4 regions of the Desulfocurvus vexinensis DSM 17965 genome follow, and region 1 is predicted to be linked to each of the others. Evidence: predicted binding sites of a transcription regulator. Region 1 holds the regulator's gene; each other region holds the start of a gene.
The links. Region 1 encodes sigma-54, which starts transcription at its own class of promoters, with help from an activator protein. Its sites were predicted from a motif close to CTGGCACGGNNNNTGCTT; they were not measured.
Positions count from the first base shown of each region.

Region 1 (4,096 bases):
TGCGCGCCGAGGATCATCCCGGCGGCGGCGATGAGCCGGGTGCCGTAGTCGGTATGGGTGACGACAACAACGCCTACGTCGCCCTTGGGCTTTTTTTCCTTGGTCATCGGCTCGGTTGTGCTTGCGGCGCGGGCCGGGGCCTGCGCCCGCCTGCCCGCCGCCGTCATTTCAGGTCGATATGCCGGTGTTCGAGAAAGACTGCATAATCCGAGTTGCGCAAGGAGTCAAAGACTGCTTCGGCCACAGCCACGGAACGGTGCCGCCCGCCGGTGCAGCCGAAGGCGATGGTCAGGCGGTAGCGGCCCTCGCGGGCGTACAGGGGCAACAGGAAGTTCAGGTAGTCGATCTGGCGACGCAGGAACTCGTCGCCAGGCTCGCGGCCAAGCACGAAGCGGGCCACGGGCTCGTCCTTGCCCGACAGCGGCTGGAGCGCCTCCTCGAAATGCGGATTGGGCAGAAAGCGCAGGTCGAAAACCAGGTCGGCGTCGGTGGGCACGCCGTGCTTGAAGCCGAAGGACAGGATGTACAGCCGCAGCCCCCAGCGCTTGTCGCGCAGGAAGTTCCACTTCTCCTGGAGGGTGCGGCGCAGGTCGTGGATGGAATAGCCCGTGGTGTCGAGCACCAGCTCGGCCTGCTCGCGCACCGGGGCCAGCATGGCCCGCTCGCGGTCCACCGCCGCGTCCAGGGACAGGGCGCCCTCCAGGGGGTGGGGGCGGCGGGTGGCGGCGTAGCGCCGCAGCAGCACCGCGCGCGAGCACTCCACGAACACGATGCGCGGACGGATGCCCAGGGTCGCGCACTGCGCGAGCGTCTCGTCCCACTGGGCCAGGAAGTCCGACTGGCGCACGTCGATGCCCAGGGTCAGGCCCCGGTGGTGCAGCTCGGCCTGGGTGTCGAACAGGCGCACCACGGCGGGGATGAGCCCCGGAGGCATGCCGTCCACGGACAAGAAGCCCAGGTCCTCGAAGACCTTGAGGGCCGTGGATTTGCCCGCACCGGACAGCCCGGTGAGGATGACCACCGGGATGTGGCCGTCTGCCGCCTGGGTCATGACCCGCCTCCGCCTACGCGCCCTGGAGCAGCCGCCACAGGCCGTCCGCCCCGTCCGCAGCCAGGAACGACTTGCGGAAGGCGTCGTCCTTGAGCAGGCGCGAGACGCCGGCCAGCACCCGCAGGTGCTGGCCGACGACCTGCTCGGGCGCCAGGACAAGGAAGAAGATGGTGCAGGGCTTGTGGTCCAGCGCGTCGAACTCCACGCCCTGCGCGCTACGCCCCACCACGAGGACAATCCTCTCGATGCTGTCCATCTTGCCGTGGGGAATGGCGACGCCGTCCCCGATGCCGGTGGTGCCGAGCTTCTCGCGCTCCTTGAGCACCTTGAGGGCCGCGCCGGCGTCCAGGCCGGGGACATGGTCCCCGGCCACGGCCACCAACTCGGCCAGGACCGCGTTCTTGGTCCTGGCCGCAAGGTCCGGCAACACCAGCTCCTTTTCCAACAGCTCGCCAATGATCATGCGTTACATCCCCGGGTCGATGAGGCCGAAATCCCCGTTCGAGCGGAGATAGATGACGTTGATGCGCTCGGTCTGCGCGTTCTGGAAGACCAGGAACTCGTAGCCCAGGCTCTCCAGCTGCATGGCCGCCTCCTCGACGGACATGGGCTTGGGCTCATAGGCGTCGGTCTCGGTGATGGTCGGCACGCGCTCGCCGCCGCCCGCAGGCTCGGAGAAGGACACCACGTCCATGCGCACGGTGCCGCGCTGGCGGCGCTTGTCCTTGGCCTTCTCGCGGATCTTGCGCACCTGGGCGTCCATCTTGTCCAGCACCAGGTCGATGGTGCTGTACATGTCCTCGGACTCCTCGAAGGCCGAGAGGTTGTTGTCGTCCCAGGTGAGCACCACGTCCGCCTTCTGGCGGAACTTCTCCACGGACAGGTTGATTTGCAGTTCGGCGTTGTCGGTGCCAGCGTACTTGATCAACTTCTCGAACCGCGCGGTGGCGTACTTCCTGAGGTGGTCGGAGGGTTCGAAGTTCTTGAAGTTGAAATTGATCTGCATGGGCTGTCCTCCTGTCTTGGGTGACACAACGGCACTGGTCGGGCGGGTTTCCGCCAATTCCAGTGTAGAGCGAAACCGGGCCGAAATAAAGGGCTAGTCGGCGCGGGATCAAAAAACCTGCTTGCGCTTGGAGGAGGAGCGGACGCCCAGGGCCGTGCGGTATTTGGCCACCGTGCGCCGGGCGATGTTGACCTTGAGGGTGTCCTTCAGGTGGTCGGCGATCTTTTCGTCGGACAGGGGGTGGCGCGGGTCCTCGCCACTGATGAGCTGCTTGATGAGCGCCTTGACCGACTCCGAGCCCACCTGGGAGCCGTCGTCCATTTCCAGGGCGCTGTTGAAGAAGAACTTCAGCTCGAACACGCCGTGGGGCGTGGCCACATACTTGCTGGTGGTGATGCGGCTGATGGTGGACTCGTGCATCTCGATGTCGTCGGCGATGTCCTTGAGAATCAGCGGCTTGAGGGCCGTGACCCCGCGGCGGAAGAAGCCGTCCTGGAAGCGCACGATGCTCTCCACCACCTTGTAGAGCGTGCGCTGGCGCTGGAACAGGCTCTTCATCAGCCACACCGCCGAGCGCATCTTCTCCTGCACGTACTCCTTGTCCTTGGAGTTCTTGGCCAACAGCCCGTCCATGTAGAAGGAATTGAGCTGGAGCCGGGGCAGGCCCTCCTCGTTGAGCACGATGACGAAATCGCCGTCGTACTCGTAGACGTACACGTCGGGGCTGACGTACTGCGGCTCCCCGCCGCCGTAGCTGGAGCCGGGCATGGGGTCCAGGGTCTGGAGCAGGTCGAGGTATTCCTTGAGCTGGTCCATGGTCAGGCGGAACTTGCGGGCCACGGGCTTGAAGCGGCCCTTCTCCAGGTCTTCCAGGTGTTCGCTGACCAGCTCGATGAGAATGGGGTCGTCGTAGCCCAGGACTTCGATCTGCACCAGCAGGCATTCGCGCGGGTCGCGCGCGGCAACGCCCACCGGGTCCAGCCGCTGGATGCGCCGCACCACGGCCTCCACCTGGGCCGTGCTGGCCCCGGCCATGGCGGCGATCTCCTCGCTGCTGGCCTGCAGGTAGCCGTGCGAGTCCAGGTTGCCGATGACCACCTCGCTGATGGCCACGTCCCGGGGGCTGAAATCCGACAGGCGGATCTGCCACTCCAGGTGGCTTTCCAGCGAGGGCTTCACCGACAGGCGGGCGTCGTAGGCCATGCCCTCCTCGGGCACCTCGGACTCGCGCATCAGCGCCTGGCGCGACGAGCTGGAAAACTCGCCCAGGTAGTTCTCCCAGTCCGCATCGCGCGCAATATCGCGCTCCACGGCCTCGTCGCCCTGGGCCGGGCGCTCGGGCTCGGCGGCGGCCTCGAAGGCGTCCTTGCCGTCGCGCTCGGCGGTGTCCTCGAAGGCTTCCTCGGCCTTTTCATCCAGCAGGGGATTTTCGAGCAGCTCCTGCTGGACCACGTCCAGCAGTTCGAGGCGGGAAAGCTGAAGCAGCTTGATGGCCTGCTGCAGCTGGGGCGTCATCACCAGCTGCTGCGAAAGCTTCATCTGCTGTCTGAGTTCAAGTCCCATCGTTGCCCGTCGTGTTCAGGTGCTGGATGTGCCGGGCCCCGGGGCGCCCGCAGGGGCGCCTTATCCGCCGGAGCGGCCAAAAGCCCCCGTCCGGCGGGGCCTGCCTTGCGCGACACGGCCAGACCATGCCACAGACGCACAGGCCTTGCAACTCAAATGGCAAGGATTTTGTATAGGCAAGGAAGCGCAGGAACTGCGCAAGATTAGAGGCTGAAGGCCTCGCCCAGGTAGACCTGGCGGGCCTGGGGGTTCTCGCAAATCTCCACGGGCGTGCCCGAAAGGATGACCCGGCCCTCGTAGACCAGATAGGCCCGGTCGCAGATGCGCAGTGTTTCCCGCACGTTATGGTCGGAAATGAGCACCCCGATGCCGCGGTCCCGCAGCCCGCGCACGATGCCCTGGATATCGTCCACGGCGATGGGGTCGATGCCCGCGAAGGGCTCGTCGAGCAGCATGAACTTGGGGTCGAGGATCAG
Region 1 covers NZ_JAEX01000005.1:221,616-225,711, reverse strand. Annotated here, with positions in the region: gene G495_RS0106585 (PTS sugar transporter subunit IIA) at 1-107, opposite strand, end outside; gene rapZ (RNase adapter RapZ) at 164-1,051, opposite strand; gene G495_RS0106575 (PTS sugar transporter subunit IIA) at 1,065-1,514, opposite strand; gene hpf (ribosome hibernation-promoting factor, HPF/YfiA family) at 1,518-2,057, opposite strand; gene rpoN (RNA polymerase factor sigma-54) at 2,166-3,620, opposite strand; gene lptB (LPS export ABC transporter ATP-binding protein) at 3,824-4,096, opposite strand, start outside.

Region 2 (4,096 bases), on a different contig from region 1:
CGATCTCGACGTTGGACATCTCCAGGAAGCCCTGGGCGATGGTTCCGAAATTCTCCTCGCCGGGCACGCCCTCGGTGGCCGCGCCCGAGGCCTCGGTCTCGGTGTAGAGGTTCTTGCCCATGGCCTTGAGGCCCGCGGGGTTGATGAAGGTGTAGGTGGGGATGTCCGTGGCGGCCAGCTCGTCGCCGTTCTTGTCCAGGGCCGCGATGTGCCCGGACTCGGTGACGACCACGTTGGCCGTCTCCACCGGCACGGTGAACTCGGGCTGGAGCACGTAGCCGTTGGCCGTGACCACGCGGCCCTCGTTGTCCAGCTTGAAGGCGCCCGCGCGGGTGTAGGCCATCTCGCCGTTGACATCCACCTGGAAGAACCCGTCGCCCTCGATGACCAGGTCCAGCGGGTTGCCGGTGTTCTGGAAATCGCCCTGGGTGAAGAACTTGTGCACCGTGGTCGGCTTGACGCCCATGCCCACCTGCATGCCGGTGGGGATGAGGTTCCCGGCCTCGGTGGGCGACCCGGCGATCTTCATGCTCTGGTACATGAGGTCCTCGAACTCGGCCCGGCTCTTTTTGAAGCCGATGGTGTTCACGTTGGCCAGGTTGTTGGAAATCACGTCGATATTGAGCTGCTGGGCGACCATGCCCGTGGCGGCGGTCCAAAGGGAGCGCATCATGGCTGGTTGTCCTCCTTACTTACTTGTCGCGGCCCACCTGTTCGGTGGCCTTGGTGTCGATTTCGCGCGTGTTGGTGATGATCTTCTGGTAGGCCTCGAAGGCGCGGTGGGTCTCGATCATATTGACCATCTCGGTGACCACCTCGACGTTGGGCATTTCCAGGTAGCCCTGCTCGACCACGGTTTCCGGCACGGGGATCTCCGCCGCCGCGCCCGGGGTGCGCACCCGGAAATAGGTGTGCCCGACCTTTTCCATGGCCAGCAGGTTGTCCAGCCCGACCACGGTCAGCGTGTCCACCTCCGCACCGTCCACGAAGATCTGCCCCCCGGCGTTGATGGTCACGTCGGCGCCCTGGGGCAGCTCTATGGGCCCGCCCTCGCCCAGCACGGCGTCGCCGTTGCCGTTGACCAGCACGCCCTCGGCGTTGCGGTGGAAGGCTCCGGCGCGGGTGTAGAACTCCTCGCCCTGGAACGTGCGGACCTTGAAGAACCCTTCGCCCGACAGGGCCACGTCCAGGGCGTTGCCCGTCTGCTTCACGCTGCCCTGGTCGAACTCGATCCGGGCCTCGGCAATGCGCGGCTTGGCGTAGTGGTCCGGGTCCGGGAACAAAAGCTCGGACTTCAGGTGCATCGAGGCTTCGCGGATGTCGTCGTGGGCATAGCGGATGAAGACGTCCTTGAAGGCCATCCGGTCGCGCTTGTAGCCCGTGGTGTTCACGTTCGCCAAATTGTTGGCGATGATGTTCAGGCGATGTTCCTGGGTCAAAGCCCCGAACATGGCGCTGTACATGCTTTCCTGCATCGTGTGGACCCTCCGTGGGGGTTTGCTCTGCCGCAAGGGAAGCAAATAGCGCGCCAAGGCCGGGCCGCCCAGGAAACGGCATGTATTCAAGGTTGTTGGAGCGAGAATCCGCCCGGCCCGGGCCCGGGGGGCGCCGTCAGAGGCCCGACCCCGGCTCCGCCCTGCGGCCCGCAGGCGCAACCCCGGCCCTACCTCGGGCCCAGCCCGGGCCTGGACAAAGAAACCCTGCGGACATAAAAGAGTTGACAACCGGGGGCGGTTTGGTAGAGAAGTTCGTTCGCGACGCCGGGGGGCCCCGGCGCGGCACGATGCGGGTGTAACTCAGTGGTAGAGTGTCAGCTTCCCAAGCTGAAGGTCGCGAGTTCGAATCTCGTCGCCCGCTCCAAATCAAAAACCTTTTACCCTCTCGCATCTCCCAGAAGATGATTCGAGTGGACCCCGGGGTCCACTTTTTTATTAAGGATTCCAAGGCATGACTGAAGACAGGATCCGCAAGGCCCTGGAGGAGCTGGCCGCTCCCCTGGCCCAGGCCATGGGCCTGACCCTGTGGGGGGTCGAGCTGTCCGGCGGGCACGGGCGCGGCGTGGTGCGTGTCTACCTCGACAGCGAGGCGGGCGTGACCGTGGACCAGTGCGCCGAGTTCTCGCGCGACCTTTCCGTGGTCCTGGACGTCGAGGACGTCGTGCCCGGCAGCTACTATCTCGAAGTCTCCTCCCCGGGGCTGGACCGGCCCTTCTTCTCCCCGGAGCAGATGCGCGGGCACGAGGGCGGCGAGGTGCAGGTGACCCTGCGCGACGCCGCCCAGGGCCGCCGCCGCTACCTGGGGCGGCTGGAAAGCGTCGAGCCCGACGGCTTCGTCGTGACCGAGGAGAACGGGCAGCCCGTGCGCGTCGCCTGGAGCAACGTGAAAAAGGCCGCCCTGCGCTACCAATTCCCTGCCAAGGGACAGAAGGCATAACGTCGAAGCGACGGCCCGCCCCGGGCTCGGATGCGACTGGAGGCATAACTCATGGGCATGGAACTGAAAAAGGCCATCGACCAGATCAGCAAGGACAAGGGCATCGACCGCGACATGCTGGTGGACACCCTCGAAGAGGCCGTACGTTCCTCCGTGCTGCGCAAGTACGGCGAGGACATGGACGTCGAGGTCAGCTACAACGACGAGCAGGGCGAGATCGAGGTCTACCAGTTCAAGGCCGTGGTGGAGACCGTGGAGAACCCGGCCATCGAGATTTCCCTGGACGACGCCCGCAAGTCCGACCCCGGCGCGCAGATCGACGACGAGCTGGGCTTCCGCCTGAGCATCGAGGACCTGGGGCGCATCGCCGCCCAGTCGGCCAAGCAGGTCATCATCCAGCGCATGCGCGACGCCGAGCAGGAGATCATCTACGAGGAATACAAGGACCGCGTGGGCGAGATCGTCTCCGGCATCATCCAGCGCCGCGACAAGACGGGCTGGATCATCAACCTCGGGCGCACCGAGGCCCTGTTGCCCAAGGAAGAGCAGATCCCCCGCGAGCGCTACAAGCGCGGCGACCGCGTGCAGGCCTACCTCATCGAGGTGCGCCGCGAGGGCCGGGGCCCGCAGGTCATCGTCTCGCGTTCGCACCCCGACTACATGGTCGCCCTGTTCAAGCGCGAGGTGCCCGAGGTTGCCGACGGCACCGTGAGCATCCTGGGCGTGGCCCGCGACCAGGGCAGCCGCGCCAAGGTCGCCGTGACCTCCCACGACCGCGACGTGGACCCCGTGGGCGCCTGCGTGGGCATCCGCGGCTCGCGCATCCAGAACGTGGTCCAGGAGCTGCGCGGCGAGCGCATCGACATCGTGGTCTGGAGCCCGGACGTGGCGACCTACGCCGTCAACGCCCTGTCCCCCGCCGTGATCACCCGCATCACCGTGGACGAGGACGAGAAGATGCTCGAGGTGGTGGTACCCGACAGCCAGCTGACCCTGGCCATCGGGCGCAAGGGCCAGAACGTCAAGCTGGCCTCCAAGCTGCTGGGCTGGAAAATCGACATTTTCACCGAAAGCCGCTACGGCGAACTGCACGCCGAGCTGCAAACCCTGGAGCAGATCGCCAGCGTGGCCGAGATCTCCGTGGACCGGCTGCTTTCCTCGGGCTACGACACCATGGAGAAGCTGGACAACGCCACCGACGAGGAACTCCTGGAAATCGAATCCATTACAGAAGACCGCATCGGCGACATCCGCTCGGCCATCAACCTGCTGCGCTCCTTCCGGGCCAGCGAGGCGGGCGCCGCCGACCAGGATGAGGACCAGGACGAGGACCAGGACCAGGACGAAACCCAGGACGCCCCCGAGGCCGGGACCCCGGACCGGGGCGAAGCCTAGGCCCGCAGGTCGGGCAGGGGCATGGCGCAGGACGACAAGGGCCAGGGGCCGATCCGCAGGTGCGTGATCTGCGGGGCCAGGCTGCCCAAGCGCGACATGACGCGCTACGTCTGCCCCGGTGGCGGCCAGGAGCCGACCCCGGACCCGACCCAGACCATGCCGGGACGCGGCTTCTACTGCTGCCCGGCGCCGACATGCATACGACAGTTAGGGAAATACAAGGGCTGGCGGAAGAAATGCCAAGGGGAAAAACGTGGTAGAAAGCAAG
Region 2 covers NZ_JAEX01000002.1:396,187-400,282, reverse strand. Annotated here, with positions in the region: gene flgG (flagellar basal-body rod protein FlgG) at 1-673, opposite strand, end outside; gene flgF (flagellar basal-body rod protein FlgF) at 693-1,475, opposite strand; tRNA gene G495_RS0104805 (tRNA-Gly) at 1,786-1,860, shown strand; gene G495_RS0104800 (ribosome maturation factor RimP) at 1,948-2,433, shown strand; gene nusA (transcription termination factor NusA) at 2,485-3,828, shown strand; gene G495_RS20910 (DUF448 domain-containing protein) at 3,925-4,096, shown strand, end outside; gene infB (translation initiation factor IF-2) at 4,082-4,096, shown strand, end outside.
Region 2: a site for sigma-54 is predicted at 1,515-1,532, ahead of flgF (flagellar basal-body rod protein FlgF). Genes of this name have one in related genera too.

Region 3 (4,096 bases), on a different contig from region 1:
GGGCTGACCTACCTGCACCTGGACGACAAGGCCCGCGCGCGGCACACCTTCCGCAAGATCGTTTCCATGACCAGCGCGTTCGCCCCGCAGCACAAGCACCTGTTCAACGAATTCGGCATCAGCCTGCGCAAGAGCGGCCTGTTCAAGGAGTGCCTGGAATACTACACGCGCGCCCTGGAGCTGCACGCCCAGGACGACGACCACCTGCTGTTCAACATCGCCCGGGCCCACTTCCACAGCGCGGACTACGCCCAGTCCGTGGCCTTCAGCCTCCAGGCCCTGGAGCAGAACCCCGAGCTGCGCGAGGCGCGCCAGCTGCGCGAGGCGGCCTACGCCAAGGACCCCGCCCTGCGCTCGCGCGACGAGGGCATCGCCCTGGACCTGACCGGCGAAACCGGCTAGCAGACTGCCCCAAGTGGCGCAGCCGCGTGGCCCCAAAAAAGCCGAGCCCTCGCGTCCGTCTTGATACGCGCCGGGCTCGGCTTTTTTTCGCGCCGTCAGCCCGCCTGCTGAACGGCCCGGGCCCGGGATGACGGCCCGGGAAACATGCAGGACCGGGCGCAGGCACAGACCTGCGTGGGCGACGCTGGCCGGGCTGCACCGCCGCGCCGGGCCGCCGCCTGCGGGTGCCGCCCGCTAGGCCCGGGCGTCGAGCACGCGGCCCGTCTCGGCCTCCGGCCCCCGGGCCGGGGTCTGGCGGCCCTGGGTCCAGGCGAAGGAGTCCTGGGGGCTTTCGCCCGCCTGGGTGCGCCGGGCGAAGCGCGCATCGCGCGCGGCGTCGCGCGCGGCCTCTTCGGCGCGGGCCGACGAGGCCGCCGTATGCACCGTGTGCGGCGGCAAAACCACGCGCGGCGCGCGCATGGCCCTGGCGTAGGCGTTGTCACTGGTCAGCGGCATGGGGCTCCGGTACGGGGCGCGCAGGCTCCCGCCCGGGTCCATGCTAGTGCCCCTGGGCCCGGCTGTCCAGCCCGGGGCGCCCGCCCTGGCATGGATGTTGCCTCTGCCCTGCGCCTGGGAGCGGCCCGGGCCGATACACACCAGTCCAGGAGCGTCTGTCTTGTCTGCCAGCTACCGCCTCGTCCGCCTCGCCCCGCGTCCGGTTTTTGACCCCGCTGCCCTGGTGCGCACCGCCCAGACCGGCCCCCTACCCCAGGCCGACCTGGACGCCCTGGCCGGGCTGTGGCCCGCCACCCTGGCCGCCCTGCACGCCTGGCGCATCGACGCGGGCGCCCAGGGCGCCTGGCTCCTGCTGTGGCTGGACCAGGCCCTGGAGCAGGCCGTGGAGCGCCGCTTCGCCGAGCAGCCCGCGCGCGGGTTCCTGGAGCACGCCCTGGCCGTGCACTGCGTCATGGCCGCCGCCGCGAGCCTGGAGCCCGGGCTGGCCGGGCACGGCTGCTCGCCCGTGCCGCCGCCCCACCCGGCCATCACCGCCGCCGTCCACGAGCTCGGCCTGTCCTGGCCCGAGCAGGACACCCTGTGCCGCCGCTACGCCCTCTTGACCAGCACGCCCTTTGCCGGGGGCTGCGAGGGCTGCGCCCTGGCCGGGCAGTGCCCGCGCCTGCGCAGCCCCGGCCCGGCCTGAGCCGCCCGGCGCACCGGGCGCAAAAAGGCGCAAGTCGCACACAAGGCAGCCCGGAAATGATGTCCCAACGCAGTGCAGCAACAGTGACAAAAATTGCCGCGCACAGGCTCAACGCAATGCCTGCACTGCATTTTCATTCGGCCAGCCACTGCGCCGCGCCGCTGGGCACAGCCTTTCATATAAAGAAAAATGGACCCCCTGCCGATGAGTACTCCAGGTAGTGGCCCAGGGATTGCGCCCGTGGAAACAAGGAGGTTTCATCATGACTCTTTCCCCGCTCACCGCGCCCGGGAAGGGGTTGGAGATGCAGCCCGCGCCAAGGGACCCCTCCTTCGCCAACGTGATGAAGGAGATCGGCAAGGCCCGCCTGCGCCGCCAGGCCCTGGGCGACCAGGCCCTGGCCGCGAGGCTCCCGGCCCTGGAGGCGTCACCCGTGTACAATTCCAAGGGGGAGCTGATCCAGTCCCTCGGCGTCATCGGTTCCGCGCCCGCACGGTAGCGGGCAGGCCGATGCCTGCGTGTCTCCCAGCCCTGCCTGGACAGCGGGGCCCGTCCCTGGCGGCGGGCCCCGCCTTCTTGTGTGCTGGCCCCGTTATTGCATTGCTTCCGGCCCAAGGGTTTGACAACCCGCTCTGGAAGCGACTAGTGTATCCATGCAACGGAGCGCCCGGCAGTCCGGTCGCGCTTCAGGGAGGTGCCGCACATGGCCATCAAGGGCGTCGGGAACGGACAGTCCCCCTACGAGCGCATCAAGATCCAGCACGAGGCCGAGCGCCTGGACGAGGCGGCCAAGACCGCCAAGAAACCGACGGTCCAGCGCGACGAGGTCGTGGTCAGCGAGGACGCGCGGCTGATGAACGCGGCCATGGACGCCATCCGCAACACCCCCGACGTCCGCGCCGACAAGGTCGCGCGCCTCAAGGCCATGGTCGAAGCCGGCACCTACGCCGTCAACGGCCAGGACATCGCCGCGCGCATGGTCGCCGAGGACCAGGAACTGCTGCGCTAAAATCCCCGCCCCGCCCGGCGGCCCGCCATTTCCGGGGCCCGCGCCGCCGCCACAATTCCCTTGCCTCCGTGCCGCCCCGCCTGTAGCTTTGCCCATCCGGTGCGGGCCTCCGCACCCGGCTCCTGCCACTTTCCGGGAACCCATGCGCGAAGCTCCATGATCCGACTCCTGCTCGCGGCCCTCGTCCTCGTTCTGGCTGCCGCCATGGCCCCGGCCTGCCACGCCCGGGCCGTCACCGTGGCCTATTACGACAACCCGCCGGTGCTGTTCCGCAACGCGGCGGGCAAGCCCGCAGGTCTGTTCGCCGTGCTCATCGAGCACACCGCCGCCACCCGGGGCTGGAAGCTGACCTGGATCCACCGCTCCTGGCCCGAGGCCCTGGACATGGTCCAGCGCGGCGAGGTGGACCTGCTGCCCGACGTGGCCTACAGCGAGGAGCGCACGCGGCGCCTGGCCTTCACCAGCCAGACGCCCCTGGTCAACTGGGCCCACGTCTTCGCCCGCCCGGGGCTGGAGGTGCGCAGCCTGCTCGACGTGCGCGGGCGCAGCGTGCTGGTCCAGCCCGGCGACATCCACGCCGAGGCCTTCCGCTCCACCATGCGCAGCTTCGGCATCACCTACGTCGAACAGCGCCTGCCCGACTACAGGGACCTCTTCGTGGCCCTGGAGCAGGGCCAGGGCGATCTGGCCGTGGTCAACCACCTGTTCGCCGCCAGCCAGGGCACGGCCTACGACGTGCAGGCCACGCCCATCCTGCTCAACCCCATCGAACTGCGCATCGCCGCGCCCAAGGGCGGGGACAGGGCCCTGCTCGACGCCCTGGACGAGGAACTCGCGCGCATGAAGGCCGACAAGAACTCGGCCTACCACCGCGCCCTGGACCACTGGTTCACCGCGCGGCCCGGGCAGGAGCCGCCCGCGTGGCTGGGCACGGCCCTGTGGGCCGCCCTGGCCGCCGTGCTGCTGTGCGGGCTGTGGATCGTGGCCATGCGCGCGCAGGTGGCGCGCAAGACCCGCGAGCTGGCGGCCCAGAACAGACGCCTGGAACGCGAAATCGACGTGCGCACCCAGGCCGAAAAGGCCCTGCGCGAGGCCCAGGGCTCCATCGCCGGGGTCATCGACGCCATGCCCTCGCTGCTGGCGGGGGTGGACGACCAGGGCCGCGTCACCCTGTGGAACCGCACGGCCTGGGAGCGCACGGGCATCCCCAGGCCCCAGGCCATGGGCCAGCCCCTGGGCGAGGTGCTGCTGCACCTGGAAGACGTGCTGCCCGAGCTGACCGGGGCCGCCGCCTCGGACGCGCGCAGGCACCTGCCGCGCCGCTCGCGCATCGTGGGCGGCAGCCTGCGCTACGAGGAGATCACCATCTTCCCCCTGGCCGACACGGGCGGCACCCGCGCCGTGCTGCGCGTGGACGACGTGACCGAGCGCGTGCGCCTGGAGGAGATCGCCGTGCAGGGCGAGAAGATGCTCTCCCTGGGCGGGCTGGCCGCAGGCATGGCCCA
Region 3 covers NZ_KI912582.1:167,392-171,487, reverse strand. Annotated here, with positions in the region: gene G495_RS19725 (tetratricopeptide repeat protein) at 1-402, shown strand, start outside; gene G495_RS0115395 (hypothetical protein) at 637-897, opposite strand; gene G495_RS19720 (hypothetical protein) at 1,121-1,582, shown strand; gene G495_RS0115385 (hypothetical protein) at 1,845-2,081, shown strand; gene flgM (flagellar biosynthesis anti-sigma factor FlgM) at 2,286-2,591, shown strand; gene G495_RS20655 (ATP-binding protein) at 2,748-4,096, shown strand, end outside.
Region 3: a site for sigma-54 is predicted at 2,166-2,183, ahead of flgM (flagellar biosynthesis anti-sigma factor FlgM). Genes of this name have one in related genera too.

Region 4 (4,096 bases), on a different contig from region 1:
GTGCTGGAGGCCATGGCCTGCGGCACGCCGGTGCTGGCCTTCGACTGCCCGGGCGGGCTGGCCGAGATCGTGCGCCAGGGCGAGAACGGCTGGCTGGTGCCTGCGGGCGATGTTGCGGCCCTGGCCGCCGCCCTGCCGGAGCGCGCGCGCACGGCCCTGGACCCGGAAGCCGTGCGCGCCACGGTGCGCGACCGCTACGGCGCGGCGGCGGTGGCCGCGCGCTATGCGGCGCTGTTCGAGGCCGTGGCCCGCGGCGGGGAGGGCGCGCCGTGATCCGCGTCGTGCACCTGATCACCGGGCTGAACACCGGCGGCGCGGAGATGATGCTGGCCAAGCTCGTGGCCGGGCTGGACCGCGCCCAGTTCGCCTCCCATGTGGTGACCCTGCTGGACGAGGGGCCCCTGGCGGAGCGCGTGCGCGCGGCGGGCGTGCCCGTGGACAGCCTGGGCCTGGCGCGCGGCGCGGTGGACCCCAGGGCCCTGTGGCGCCTGGCGCGCCTGCTGCGCCGGGTGCGGCCCCAGGTGGTGCAGACCTGGCTCTACCACGCCGACCTGCTGGGGCTCGTGGCCGCGCGGCTGGCGGGCACGGGCCGGGTGGTTTGGAACCTGCGCTGCTCGAACATGGATTTTTCGCATTCCGGGCGCCTGACGCGCTGCACCGTGGCGGCCTGCGCCCGGCTCTCGCGCCTGCCCGAGGCCGTGGTGGCCAACTCGCGCGTGGCCGTGGACGTGCACCGCGCCCTGGGCTACCGCCCCCGGCGGGTGGAGGTCATCCCCAACGGCTTCGACCTGGAGCGCTTCGCCCCCGACCCGGCGGCGCGCGAGGCCGTGCGCGCCGGGCTGGGTGTGCCCGCGCAGGCGCCTCTGGTGGGCATGGCCGCACGCTTCGACCCCCAGAAGGACCACGCGACCTTCCTGCGCGCGGCCAGCGCCGTGGCCCAGGCGCGGCCCGACGCGCACTTCTCCCTGCTTGGCGACGGCACCGGCCCGGACGGCGCCGGGCTCACGGCCCTGGTGCGCGAGGCGGCCCCGGGGCTGCGCCTGCACCGCCTGGGGCGGCGCGACGACGTGGCCCGCGTGCTGGCGGGCCTGGACGTGGCCGTGCTGTCCTCGGCCTACGGCGAAGGGTTCCCCAACGTGGTGGGCGAGGCCATGGCCTGCGCCGTGCCCTGCGTGGTCACCGACACCGGCGACAGCGCCGAGGTGGTCGGCGGCACGGGCCGCGTGGTGCCCCCGCGCGACGCCCAGGCCCTGGCCGGGGCCGTGCTCGGGCTGCTGGCCCTGCCCGCCGGAGAGCGCCAGGCCCTGGGCCAGGCCGCGCGCCAGCGCGTGGGCGAGCGGTTCTCCCTGCCCGCCGTGGTCCGTCAATACGCCGCCCTGTACCGCCTCGTGGCGGGCTGAGGCCTGGCCTCCGGCCCTTCCCCCCGTTCCGCTCCCGCTTCCCCCCCTCTGGCGCGGCGTTGTGCCCCGGGCCGCCCCGTGCGTGGCGCCGGGGCCGCACGCGCTCCCTGTGCAATGGTCTGCACAGCATGTGCAAGCCGATGTGCGTGGCGATTCACAACGCCCTGGGTGGACCGCAGGGGGAGGAGGGGGCGTGCGCTATTATCATCATGCAATAATTGGAAATAATGTGTTGGCATGGTCTATGCTTAAGGGCAGGCAACGGGGCGGCCTGTCCGCCCTCCGGGAACACAAGGCGCGGCGCTGGCCCGCCACAACAGCATGGAGGATACCATGACCAGACGAATCACCGGAATTTTTGCCATGGGTGCCCTGGTGGCGCTGGCGGCCCTGATTTTCAATCCCGCGGCCATGGCCGCGAACCACGGGCAGGGCCATGGGCAGGGCGCTCATGCCGGGGCCCAGATGGGCGGCTGCTCCGGCTGGGGCGGCGCCGCGCTGACCCCCGAGCAGCAGGAAAAGGCCCAGGCCCTGTTCACCGAATTCCAGCAGAAGACCGCCACCCTGCACCGCGAGCTGTACGCCAAGCAGGCCATGCTCAACGCCGAGCTGGTGGCCCTGACCCCGGACTCCAAGCGCGTGGACGCCCTGGTGGCCGAGGTCAGCGACCTGCGCACCAAGCTGTTCACCGAGCGCGTGGCCCTGCGCAAGGCCATGACCGAGGCCGGGCTGCCCGCCATGGGCGGCATGGGCATGGGCATGGGCGGCAAGCACGGCGGCATGCGCGGCGGCGGCATGATGATGGGTTGCAACTGACCGCTTCGGCAGATGACATAGACAAGATCCTCCCTCCTCCTTCCCACCCTCACCCCAACCCCCTTGCCGCAGGCCCCTCCCCCCCCGGAGGGGCCTGCCTCCTTTTGCAGCCCGGTCCGGGATGTGCAAACGGGCTCCTGGTGAAACGCCTTGCACAAAGCGGGCGGATGTGCTGTGCTGGCCTTTGCACATGCAGGCCCGCAGGGCTGGATGCATCTTCGCATTTGTTTGGAATAATTGAATATCACCTTTGGCACGGCGCATGCTAAGTCAAGGGTGCCATCACGAATGCAACGCTGTATTCCAGCAAGGAGTAGACGCATGTCCAGGAAGTCTTTGATTCTTTCGTTGGCCGCAGTGGCGGTGCTGTCCCTGTCGGCTTTGGCCGTGGCGGGCCAGGGCTTCGGCCCCGGCGGGTGCGGCCTGGGCGCCATGCAGGCCCTGACCCCCGAGCAGCGGGAACAGGCCGCGACCCTGTTCGAGGAGCACCAGAAGGCCATGATCCCCCTGCGCGAGCAGATTCTCGCCAAGCACGCCCTGCTCGAGGCGGCCCTGCGCGCCGAGAAGCCCGACACCAAGGCCGTGGACGGCCTGACCAAGGAGCTGGGCGAGCTGAAGGTGCGCGCGCTCACCGAGCAGGTGGCCCTGCGCAAGAAGCTCGCCGCTGCGGGCCTGCCCGCCGCCTTCGGCCCCGGCATGGGGCATATGGGCATGGGCGGCCACGGCAAGGGCATGATGGGCCACGGCATGGGCATGGGGCCCGGCATGGGCGGCTGCCCCGGCATGGGCGCCGGGCCCGGCATGGCCCCCGGCGGGGGCTGCTGCCCCGGCATGGGTCAGGCTCCGGCGTCCGACCAGGGCATGATGGGCATGGACCAGGAGCCGGGTCCGGGCATGATGGGCATGGGCCCCGGCCTGGATGCTGACATGGACGAGACCGTCGGCTACGGCGGCTGAACCTCCTGACCGCCAGGACACCCTGGCGCCAGACTGCTCCGGATGCCCGGGAGGCGCCCCGCCAGCGGGGCGGGCCCCCGGGCATCCGCCGCACGGCGGCGCCGGGTTCCCGGCAGGACGCACATGGACATAGGCATCCGCAGCGACAGCCGATCCTACCTGGGAGCCGCCGCCTTGGCGGTGGTGCTCATCGGGTTGGCCCTGTCCTTCCTCACCTGGCAGAACCTGGAGCGCCAGCGCCAGACCATCGAGGAACACCTGTTCCTGTCCTCGCAGGTCATCCTGCGCGGGGTGGAGTCGGCCATGTCGCGCGAGATGCGCGGCTTCGAGCGCCTGCTGCCGGGGATGCACGCCCGGCGCGGCGCCGGGCAGCCCCCCCTGCCCGACCCGCTGGCGCCCCGGCTGCGCGAGATGCTCTCCGAGCTTATCGAAACCAGCGATGTGGAGTTCGTGGCCTTCATGGCTGCGGGCGGGCGGGTGCTTTTCAGTGTGCGCTCGGCCACGGGCCCGGAGATTCCGCCCCTGCCCGCCTCGGCCTGGGAGCAGCTGGCCGCAACCGGGGAGTGGGCCGCGCTGTACAAGGGCTCGGGCGGGGCGGAAACGTTCGTCTCCGGCCTGCGCACCAAGCCCGGCCTGGCCCGGCTGTGCCCCGAGGGCCAGGAGCTGGCCGCCGGGCGCGGCGGCCCGGGCGCGGGCCCCTACCTCGTGGTGGGTATCACGCCGCACAAGCATTTGGAAACATTTGGCAAGTTCCGGCGCACGGCGCTGCTGCAAACGGGCTACGTGCTCATGGTCGCCGTGTTCCTGTGGGGCCTGGGCGCGGCCTATGTGCGCCGCCGCGACCAGGGCCGCGAGCTGCACCGCCTGGAGTCCTTCCACTCCCGGCTGCTGGACGCCATGCCCGACGGGCTGCTCACCGTCAG
Region 4 covers NZ_JAEX01000001.1:113,048-117,143, forward strand. Annotated here, with positions in the region: gene G495_RS16825 (glycosyltransferase) at 1-273, shown strand, start outside; gene G495_RS0100485 (glycosyltransferase family 4 protein) at 270-1,400, shown strand; gene G495_RS0100490 (periplasmic heavy metal sensor) at 1,734-2,216, shown strand; gene G495_RS16830 (periplasmic heavy metal sensor) at 2,538-3,173, shown strand; gene G495_RS16835 (two-component system sensor histidine kinase NtrB) at 3,297-4,096, shown strand, end outside.
Region 4: a site for sigma-54 is predicted at 2,467-2,484, ahead of G495_RS16830 (periplasmic heavy metal sensor). Genes of this name have one in related genera too.